Regions from separate parts of the Arthrobacter sp. CAN_A2 genome, predicted to be linked through region 2. Evidence: predicted binding sites of a transcription regulator. Region 2 holds the regulator's gene; the other holds the start of a gene.
What was found. Region 2 encodes LexA, which represses DNA repair genes until DNA is damaged. Its sites were predicted from a motif close to TCGAACANNTGTTCGA; they were not measured.
Positions count from the first base shown of each region.

Region 1: a site for LexA is predicted at 1,757-1,772, ahead of ruvA (Holliday junction branch migration protein RuvA). Genes of this name have one in related genera too.

Region 1 covers NZ_JADOUS010000004.1:245,517-249,907, reverse strand. Annotated here, with positions in the region: gene ruvB (Holliday junction branch migration DNA helicase RuvB) at 1-1,079, opposite strand, end outside; gene ruvA (Holliday junction branch migration protein RuvA) at 1,076-1,705, opposite strand; gene IWX63_RS07095 (hypothetical protein) at 1,909-2,274, opposite strand; gene IWX63_RS07090 (hypothetical protein) at 2,271-3,260, opposite strand; gene IWX63_RS07085 (TetR/AcrR family transcriptional regulator) at 3,312-3,887, shown strand; gene ruvC (crossover junction endodeoxyribonuclease RuvC) at 3,957-4,391, opposite strand, start outside.
Region 2 covers NZ_JADOUS010000002.1:41,619-46,009, forward strand. Annotated here, with positions in the region: gene IWX63_RS02425 (DUF2461 family protein) at 1-187, opposite strand, end outside; gene IWX63_RS02430 (histidinol-phosphate transaminase) at 272-1,366, opposite strand; gene IWX63_RS16690 (LysM peptidoglycan-binding domain-containing protein) at 1,443-1,982, opposite strand; gene lexA (transcriptional repressor LexA) at 2,363-3,079, shown strand; gene IWX63_RS02445 (ATP-dependent DNA helicase) at 3,114-4,391, opposite strand, start outside.

The DNA.
Region 1 (4,391 bases), on a different contig from region 2:
TCCGCGGCCATCAGGTCCTCGGGCGTGACGGAGAACAGGTCCTCGGGCATCGCGGCGGCGACGTTCGGCGGCATCTCGATCCCCAGGTGGCGCCACGCGGCCGCCGTCGCGATCCGGCCGCGCGGTGTGCGCCCGAGCATGCCCTCGCGGACCAGGTAGGGTTCGGCGACGGTCTCGACCGTCTCGGGTTCCTCGCCGACGGCGATCGCGAGCGTCGACAGGCCCACGGGCCCGCCGTTGAACTTGGTGATGAGTGCGGTGAGCACACCCCGGTCCAGCCGATCGAGGCCCCGCGCGTCCACCTCGTACATGTCCAGCGCCGCACTCGCGGACCGGGCGTCGATGAGGTCGATGCCGTGCACCAGGGCCCAGTCCCGGACGCGCCGGAGCAGGCGGTTGGAGATACGGGGCGTGCCACGCGACCGGCCGGCGATCTCCGCGAACGCGGCCGAGTTGACCTTCATGTCCATCAGCATGGCGGAGCGGCGGAGCACGAGCTCGAGTTCCTCCGTCGAGTAGAACTCGAGGTGCCCGGTGAAGCCGAAGCGGTCCCGGAGCGGGCCGGGCAGGAGCCCCGCGCGTGTCGTGGCGCCCACGAGGGTGAAGGGTGGCAGCTCCAGCGGGATCGCCGTGGCGCCGGGTCCCTTGCCGACGATGATGTCGACGCGGAAGTCCTCCATGGCCATGTAGAGCATCTCCTCGGCGGGCCGGGACATGCGGTGGATCTCGTCGAGGAAGAGGACCTCGCCCTCGGTGAGGGAGGAGAGGATGGCCGCGAGGTCGCCGGCGTGCTGGATGGCGGGACCGGACGTGATGCGCAGCGGCGCGTTCATCTCGGCGGCGATGATCATCGCCAGCGTCGTCTTGCCGAGGCCGGGAGGACCGGACAGGAGCACGTGGTCGGCGCTGCGTCCGCGCAGGCGGGACGCCTCGAGGACGAGCGAGAGCTGCCGGCGCACGCGCTTCTGGCCCACGAAGTCGTCGAGGTTCTTCGGCCGGAGAGCCGCCTCGACGGCGCGGTCCTCGGGGTCGGCGGCCGGCGCGACGAGCGGCGCCTCCTCCGGGTGCTGGTCCGTCATGTAGTCACCCTCGTCCGAGCCGAGCTGCGGGCGCCGTCCTGGCCGAGCCTGCGCAGCGTGAGTTTCAGGATCTGGCCCACGTCACCGGTCGCGGCGATCTCGGGCGCCTCGTCGACGGCGGCGTCGATGGCCGCTCCGGCATCCTTCTCCGACCAGCCGAGGCCCATCATGGCCGTGAGGACCTGGCCCTGCCAGGTCTGCTTGGACACCCCGGGCTTCGTGTCGAGCGGGACCAGCTTGCCGGCGAGCTCGAGCACGATCCGGCGGGCGCCCTTGGGACCGATCCCCGACACCTTGCTGAAAGCCTTGTCGTCACCCGAGGACGCGGCGACGCGGATGGCCTCGGGCGTGTGGACGGCCAGGACGGCGAGTGCGAGGCGGGGCCCGACGCCGCTGACCGCCAGGAGCGTCTCGAAGACCTCGCGCTGGCCCGCGTCCTCGAAGCCGAAGAGCGTCATCGAGTCCTCGCGGACGATCATGGCCGTGGCGACGGAGGCCTGCTCCCCCAGGCGCAGCCCGGCCAGGGTCTGGGGGGTCGCCTGGACCTGCATGCCGAAGCCGTTGACGTCGAGGACGGCGGAGTGCAGGCCCACGTGGGTCACTGTTCCGCGGAGGGAACTGATCATGAGGAGCTCCAAGGGCACTGGCGGGCGGGACCGCCGGGCATCCACCCGACGTCGAACATACGTTCTAATCCTCTACGGTACCGGCGAAACGGTCCGCGATCGAGCCGCCACACCGGATCCGCCGCCGCGCGGGATGCGCAGGGTCCGGGCTTGCCCGTGATCCTTTCCCCTGATCCGGCCGACACCTGCCCGCGCCACCCTGGTCACGGAAGGGCCTGCGCGATCCCCAGGACGGTGAGCGTGTGCACGGCGGCGATTGTCAGGTTCGCGAGGACGACGGGGTGACGCAGACCGTTCCGCACGGTGAGTGCGGTGAGGCCCTTGTAGACGACCTGGACCGTCAGCAGGGCCGCTACCGCTCCCGTCAGCCACGGTGCATCGGGCAGCACGAGGCATGCGCCCATGAGTACGGCCGACGACGTGAGGATCGCCAGATAGATGGCGAAGAGGATGTCACGGGCCGGTGTCCTCTCCCCGAACACCTCACGGAACCCCGGCGCCTCGCGGGCCAGGAGGACCGTCACCGGGACGAGGACGAGCATGTTCAGTCCGAGCGAGACGAGGATCACCGGGGGCCCCCGGACGCGGCATAGGTCGGCAGGTACTCCTCGACCGCGTCCTCGAGCCAGGCCCACAGCCGCTCCCGGCGATCGGTCGCGAACGTGACCGGTTCCGCACGGGTGACCCGGCCGATCTCCACGTAGCCGTCGTTCAACGACCCGTGCGCGTTTCCGAGGGCCAGCCGGACAGCGTGGCGGGCGGTGGCCCGTGGCGTCGAGGCTCCCGGGAGGACGCTCATCGCCGGCATCACGTTCTTCCAGACCCAGTACATGGGGGCCGGCATGTCCCGGCCCAGCCCGGTCCCGGCGACCAGCCCGGGATCGTAGGTGTTGAGTCGACGCCCGGACGCAGCGAGTCGCTCCGCCCATCCGTGGGCGAGGGTCACCAGCGCGAGCTTGCTCGAGGCGTAGGCGACGCCGCCTTTCCGGCGCTCGTCGGCGAATCGGGTCGGACCATCGGCAGGAGGTTCTACCCGGGCGAGATCGTCGGGATCCCGCCACTGCGGGTCCGGGATGAGGTTGAAGCTCGCTTTCCTGCCGCGATGGGTGGAGGACCCCATGAGAACCGCGTGGGCACCCGCGGCGAGGAGCGGTTCCAGCCCGCGCAGGAGCAGGTGCTGTGCGATCACGTCGACGGTGAAGGTCAGCTCATGCCCCTGCGCTCCGGCGTTCCGCCTGCTCGTGAACTGTGCGCCGGCGTTGAGAAGGGCGACATCGATGAGGCGCACCTCGTCGCGTCGCTGCGCAGCGTGGACCTGCTCCAGCGCAGTGCGGACGGAGCCGAGGTCGCCGAGATCGGCGAGTGCACCGATGGCGACGAGCCCCGCTGCGCGGGCGCGCTCGAGCGCGTGCCCGAGGCCGGCAGCATCGCGGGCAAGGAGCACGAGGTTCGGCCGTGAGGGGTGCCCGAGGAGCTCCTCGAACAGCCGCGCGCCGATGCCGCTCGTGAAGCCGGTCAGGACGATCGTCGGCGGTGTGACGTCAGTTTGTGACATGGCAAGGAATATAGTCGATGTCACAAAGTGACACAAGGGTAGGATCGGTGAATGCCCCGTTGGCCCGAAGACTCCCGCCGCCGCCTCGTGGACGCGGCGATCAGCCAGTTCGTCGACCACGGCTACGCGGAGTCGACCGTCGAGAACATCGCTCTCGCGGCCGGCGTGACCCCGAGGACCTTCTTCCGCTACTTCGCGGACAAGGAGGAAGTGCTCTTCGCCGACGACGACGGCCTCCTGCCCCTGCTGATCGGTGTCATCGCCGAGGACACCGGTCCCGTCCGCGCGGACGTGCACATGGGGAAGGCGCTCGGGACGCTCGCGTCGGCGGTCGAGTCCCGGCGCGACCTGTTGAAGCGGCGCCGGCGCATCATCGATTCGCACATCGCACTGTCCGGACGGGAACTCGCCAAGCAGGCCCGGTGGCAGGAGGACGTGACGGTGGCCCTGATCGATCGCGGGTTCCCGCCCGAACAGTCCGACGTCCTGGCGGCCATCGGGTTCGCGCTGTTCCGGCAGTGCCTCCATGCCTGGCTGGCCGACGACGAGGGCCCGGGCCTGGAGGTGCGGATCGGGGTAGCACTCTCCGGGGTGCCGTCCGTCCTGGACGTCCGCAGCTCGCGCTGAGCCGACGGCGACCCTCGCGATGCGGCGGCGAGGGCGGAGGCGCGAGTCGCCACACCGCGGATGGTCGGGCTAGCGGCGTCGGGCCCGGGCCTCCGCCTCGGCCCAGAGGCGCTGCGCGGGGGTGACCAACCCGCCGGCCGCGGCCGCACCCTGAGTCCCCACGCCCCGGCGCCACGCGTGCGTGATGGCCAGGGCCAGGGCATCGGCGGCGTCGGCGGGCCGGGGCGGCGTGTCCAGGCGCAGGATCTTGGTCACCATCTTCGTGACCGCGACCTTGTCCGCCTGCCCGTTGCCCGTGACCGCGGCCTTCACCTCGGTGGGCGTGTGGAGGGCCACCGGGATGCCCCGCCGGGCGGCGGACACGATGACGACCCCGGACGCCTGCGCGGTGCCCATGACGGTGCTGATGTTGGTCCCGCTGAACACGCGCTCGACGGCGAGGGCCTGCGGCTCGTGCAGGTCCAGCCAGGTGTCGACGGCCTCCGCGATGACCAGGAGCCGCTG
Region 2 (4,391 bases):
TGACGTCGTTGTGGGGGCGGTAGATCCGCCAATCCGAGAACGACGTCAGGGCGGCACACACCGCGGAGAAGACCGGCCGGATGCCTTCGTCGTACAGCCTGCGCTGGCGAGCCCAGAACTCACGCGTGTTGTCCGCCTCCAGCCGCGCGAAGAACGACTGCGCCTCATCGAAGATCGGACGATCCATGCGACACATGATGGGCGAAGCGTCCGGGCGGCGCAAGGCCGCCGGGAACGGTCCGGCAGGGCCCGGACCAGGCGGCGCCGACCGTCAGATCAGCGTCGCCAGCGCCGTCAGGAACGCCGTCGTCTCCTCCTCCGTGCCTGCGGTGACCCGGAGCGACCCCGGGATCCCGACATCACGGACGAGGACACCTGCTTCCAGGAGGCCCTGCCAGACACGGTGCGGGTCGTCGAGGCCCGAGAAGAAGACGAAATTCGAGTCCGAGGGGGCGGGCGAGAGCCCCAGGGTCTCGAGCTCTCGCACGATGCGGTCCCGCTGCACCTTGATCGCCTCGACGTTCGCCAGGAGCGTGTCCGCATGGGTGAGGGCGGCATTCGCGGCCGCCTGGGTGATGGCGGAGAGGTGGTACGGCAGCCGGACCAGCCGCAGGGCATCGGCGATCTCCGGCGCCGCCGCGAGGTAGCCGATCCGGGCACCGGCAAGGGCGAAGGCCTTGCTCATGGTCCGTGACACGAGCAACCGCGGGCGTCCCGACAGAAGGGTGAGGGCGCTCGCCGTACCTTCCTGCGCGAACTCGCCGTAGGCCTCGTCCACGATGATGATGGCGCGCGCGTCCTCACCGGCCTCGTAGGCCGCCTCGACGACGTCGAGGCCGAGCGCCGTGCCGGTCGGATTGTTCGGCGAGCACAGGAACACGATGTTCGCCCCGGATGTGCGGACGGCCCGGGCGGTGTCCTCGGGTGTCATGGTGTAGGCGGCGCCGCGGGCGGCGGTGACGTAGCGCGTGCCGGTCCCGCTCGCGAGCAAGGGGTACATCGAATACGTGGGCGGGAAGCCGATCGCGGTGCGTCCGGGCCCACCGAAGGCCTGGAGGACCTGCTGGAGGACCTCGTTGGAGCCGTTGGCGGCCCACAGCTGATCGGGCGTCAGGCCGTGCCCGAGATAGTCGGCGAGGTTCTTCCTCAGCTGGGTGAACTCGCGGTCGGGGTAGCGGTTGAGCCCCCGGGTCGCCTCCGCGACGGCCTCCACGATCGCGGCGTGCACGTCGGCCGGCACGCCGTGGGTGTTCTCGTTGACGTTGAGCAGGATGGGGACGTCCAGCTGCGGAGCGCCGTACGGGTGCAGCCCCACGAGGTCGTCGCGCAGAGGAAGGGCGGCTAGGGCTTCAACGGAGGAGGGCACCACTCCAGTTTAAGGGATGCCGTCTTCCGCGGGCGAATGGGCTGCGTCCGAGACTCGACCCCGACGCGGGTGGCGCTCACCCCTCGGCGGGGACCGCGATGCTCTGCCCGGCCTGCACCACGGAGCTCGGCAGGTCGTTGAGCTCGACGATCTCCGCGACGACGTCCCGGGGATCGCGCTCCGGCGCGTAGAGCACGGCGAGATCCCACAGGGTCTCCCCGGTGGCGACACTCACCTCGACCGTGGCGGTGGACGTCGGCGCCGACTCCCCCGCCTGGGCCTGGGAGGTCAGGAACGCTGCCAGGAGGATCAGGGCCGCGACGGCCAGGGCGATCGGCAGGCCGACCAGCAGCAGGCGCCCGCGCCGCGTGAGCGTCAGGGGGCGTTCCGTACTCCGCTGCGTGGAGGTACGGGGCTGCATGGAGGTACCGGGCTGCATGGAGGTACCGGTCGTGTCCGAGGGACGGGCCGAGTGAGGGCTGGAGGGCGCCGCGAAGGCCGAAGGTGTCAGGGGGCCGGTGGACGGCGACGCTCCGGGCGCGGAGATCAGCCTGAGATGGCTTTCGGGGCGAGCGGGCGTCCACAGCGAGCTGCCATGCAGTACGGGTGTAACCATTGCCGTTCCTCTTTCCTTCGAATGCCCTGACCGGGCGAAGCGCTCGGTTCGAACACACGTTCTAATAAGCCTCTGCCTATTTCTAGCATCTACGATCGACCCGTGTCGAGACTCGCTCGAACATATGTTTGAAAAGTGCCCTCGTCTGTCCTAGCGTGGGGAGATCAGGACATCGTCGACGGATGCTGCTCTCCGAGGGCCGTTCCGTGGCCGATGCATCTCACACAACCAGCCGCCTCTGACAAAACGACTTCCGGTCCACGGGAGCGGACCGGCGGTGACGACGGGATCAGCGATCCCAGGCGAAAGGCGCAACAGTGGCGGAATCACCAGCGGCAGCCCGGCAGGAATCGAACACTGCCGACGTCCCGGCAGACGCCGTGCCCATCTCTGCGGGCCGGGGCAGGCCGCGCGGCCGCTCCGTGTCCAAGGGGCTGACCGCCCGGCAGCTGACGATCCTCGAGACGATCCAGCGGTCGATCGCCGACAAGGGGTACCCGCCGTCCATGCGGGAGATCGGCGACACCGTGGGCCTCGCGAGCCTGTCCAGCGTGACCCACCAGCTGGCGCAGCTCGAGAGGCTCGGGTACGTGCGCAGGGACCCGAAGCGCCCCCGCGCCATGGAGGTCCTGCTCCCCCTGACCCTGGCTCCGGACACGTCGGGCGCGCACGCCGATTCGTCTCCGGACCGGAAGCCTGCCGTCGAGCACCGGATCGCCGTCGACACCGCCCTGGTGCCGCTCGTAGGGCGCATCGCCGCGGGTGGTCCGATCCTCGCGGACCAGGTGGTCGAGGATGTCATGCCCCTCCCCCGCCAGCTCGTCGGCCACGGGGATCTCTTCATGCTCAGGGTCTCGGGAGACTCCATGGTGGACGCCGCGATCTGCGACGGCGACTGGGTGGTGGTCCGCAGGCAGCAGAGCGCACAGAACGGCGACATCGTCGCGGCGCTGCTCGACGAGGAGGCCACCGTCAAGACCTTCCGGCAGCGGGACGGGCACACGTGGCTCCTGCCGCAGAACACCCGCTACGAGCCCATCCTGGGCGACCATGCCAGCATCATGGGCAAGGTCGTCTCGGTGCTGCGCGCGCTGTAGCTTCCGCGCGGGAGGCCGCGCCGCCCGGGACTTATCAGCGCCCCGAGAGCCGCTCCAGGATCCCCGTGACGGTGGCGCGGTCCGTCGTCGCCCAGAAGGGCGGGAGGGCGGCCCGGAGGAATCCCCCGTACCGGGCGGTGGCGAGCCGACTGTCCAGGACGGCGACCACGCCCCGGTCCCCCGTGGCCCTGATCAGGCGGCCGGCGCCCTGTGCGAGCCGGACGGCCGCATGGGTGGCGGACACGCTCATGAATCCGTTGCCACCGTTCCGGGCCACCGCCCTGGTGCGGGCGGTCATCAAGGGATCGTCGGGCCGGGGGAACGGGATGCGATCGATCACGACCAGCCGGCACGAGGACCCCGGCACGTCCACGCCCTGCCACAGTGACATGGTGCCGAACAGGCAGGTGTCCGGTTCCTCCGCGAACTGCGTCACCAGCGCATTCAGTGAGGACTCCCCCTGGCACAGGATCTCGAAATCGACCTTCGGGCGCAGAGCCTCCGCCGCCTCCTCGGCAGCGCGCTTCGACGAGAACAGTCCCAGCGCGCCCCCACGGGACGCCCTGAGCAGTCCGAGGAGCTCCTCGAGCTGCGCCTCGGAGGTGCCGCGTTCGGGTTTCGGGAGGTCCTTCGCCACGTAGAGCACGCCCTGCCGCGGGTAGTCGAAGGGGCTCCCGACGTCGACGCCGGTCCAGGCGGGTGCACCGGGACCGCTGAGGCCCAGTGATCCCGCGACGGGGCCGAACTCGGAGCCGATGGCGAGGGTCGCGGAGGTGAGGATCACGGTGTGGTCCTCGAACAACCCCTCCCGCAGCCGCCCGGCGACGGACAGCGGTGCGACGTTCAGCGTCGCGGGCGCGCTCTCGTCGGGCTGCGCGTAGCCGGATCCCGGCGTGAAGGTGCTGGGGCGCGACGCCCAGACCACCTCGTTGACGTCGGAGGCGGCGAGGATCCTCTCGGCGAGCTCGAAGACCAGGGTGGCGCGGGACCGCGCGACCTGCCGGCCGCCGTCGACGTCGGCTTCGGACTTGCCATCCGTCTTCGTGTCCGACAGCGCAGCCCGGGAGGCGTCACGGACCTGGGCGAGGGCCTGCTCGAGATCCTCCGGGAGGCCGCCCGGCAGCAGGCCAGAGGGGACGAGCTCGGCTGCCGCCTCGAACGCGTCGGCGGCCGTGTCGAGGGATCCGGTGCCGATCGAGGCGTGGCGGCGGAGCGCCGCGGCGGCCGCGCTCACCATCGAGGCGGAGAGCTGGCCGGAGACGGCTCCGGTCACGCGGTCGTGGAGCTCGTGCGCCTCGTCGATGACGACGAC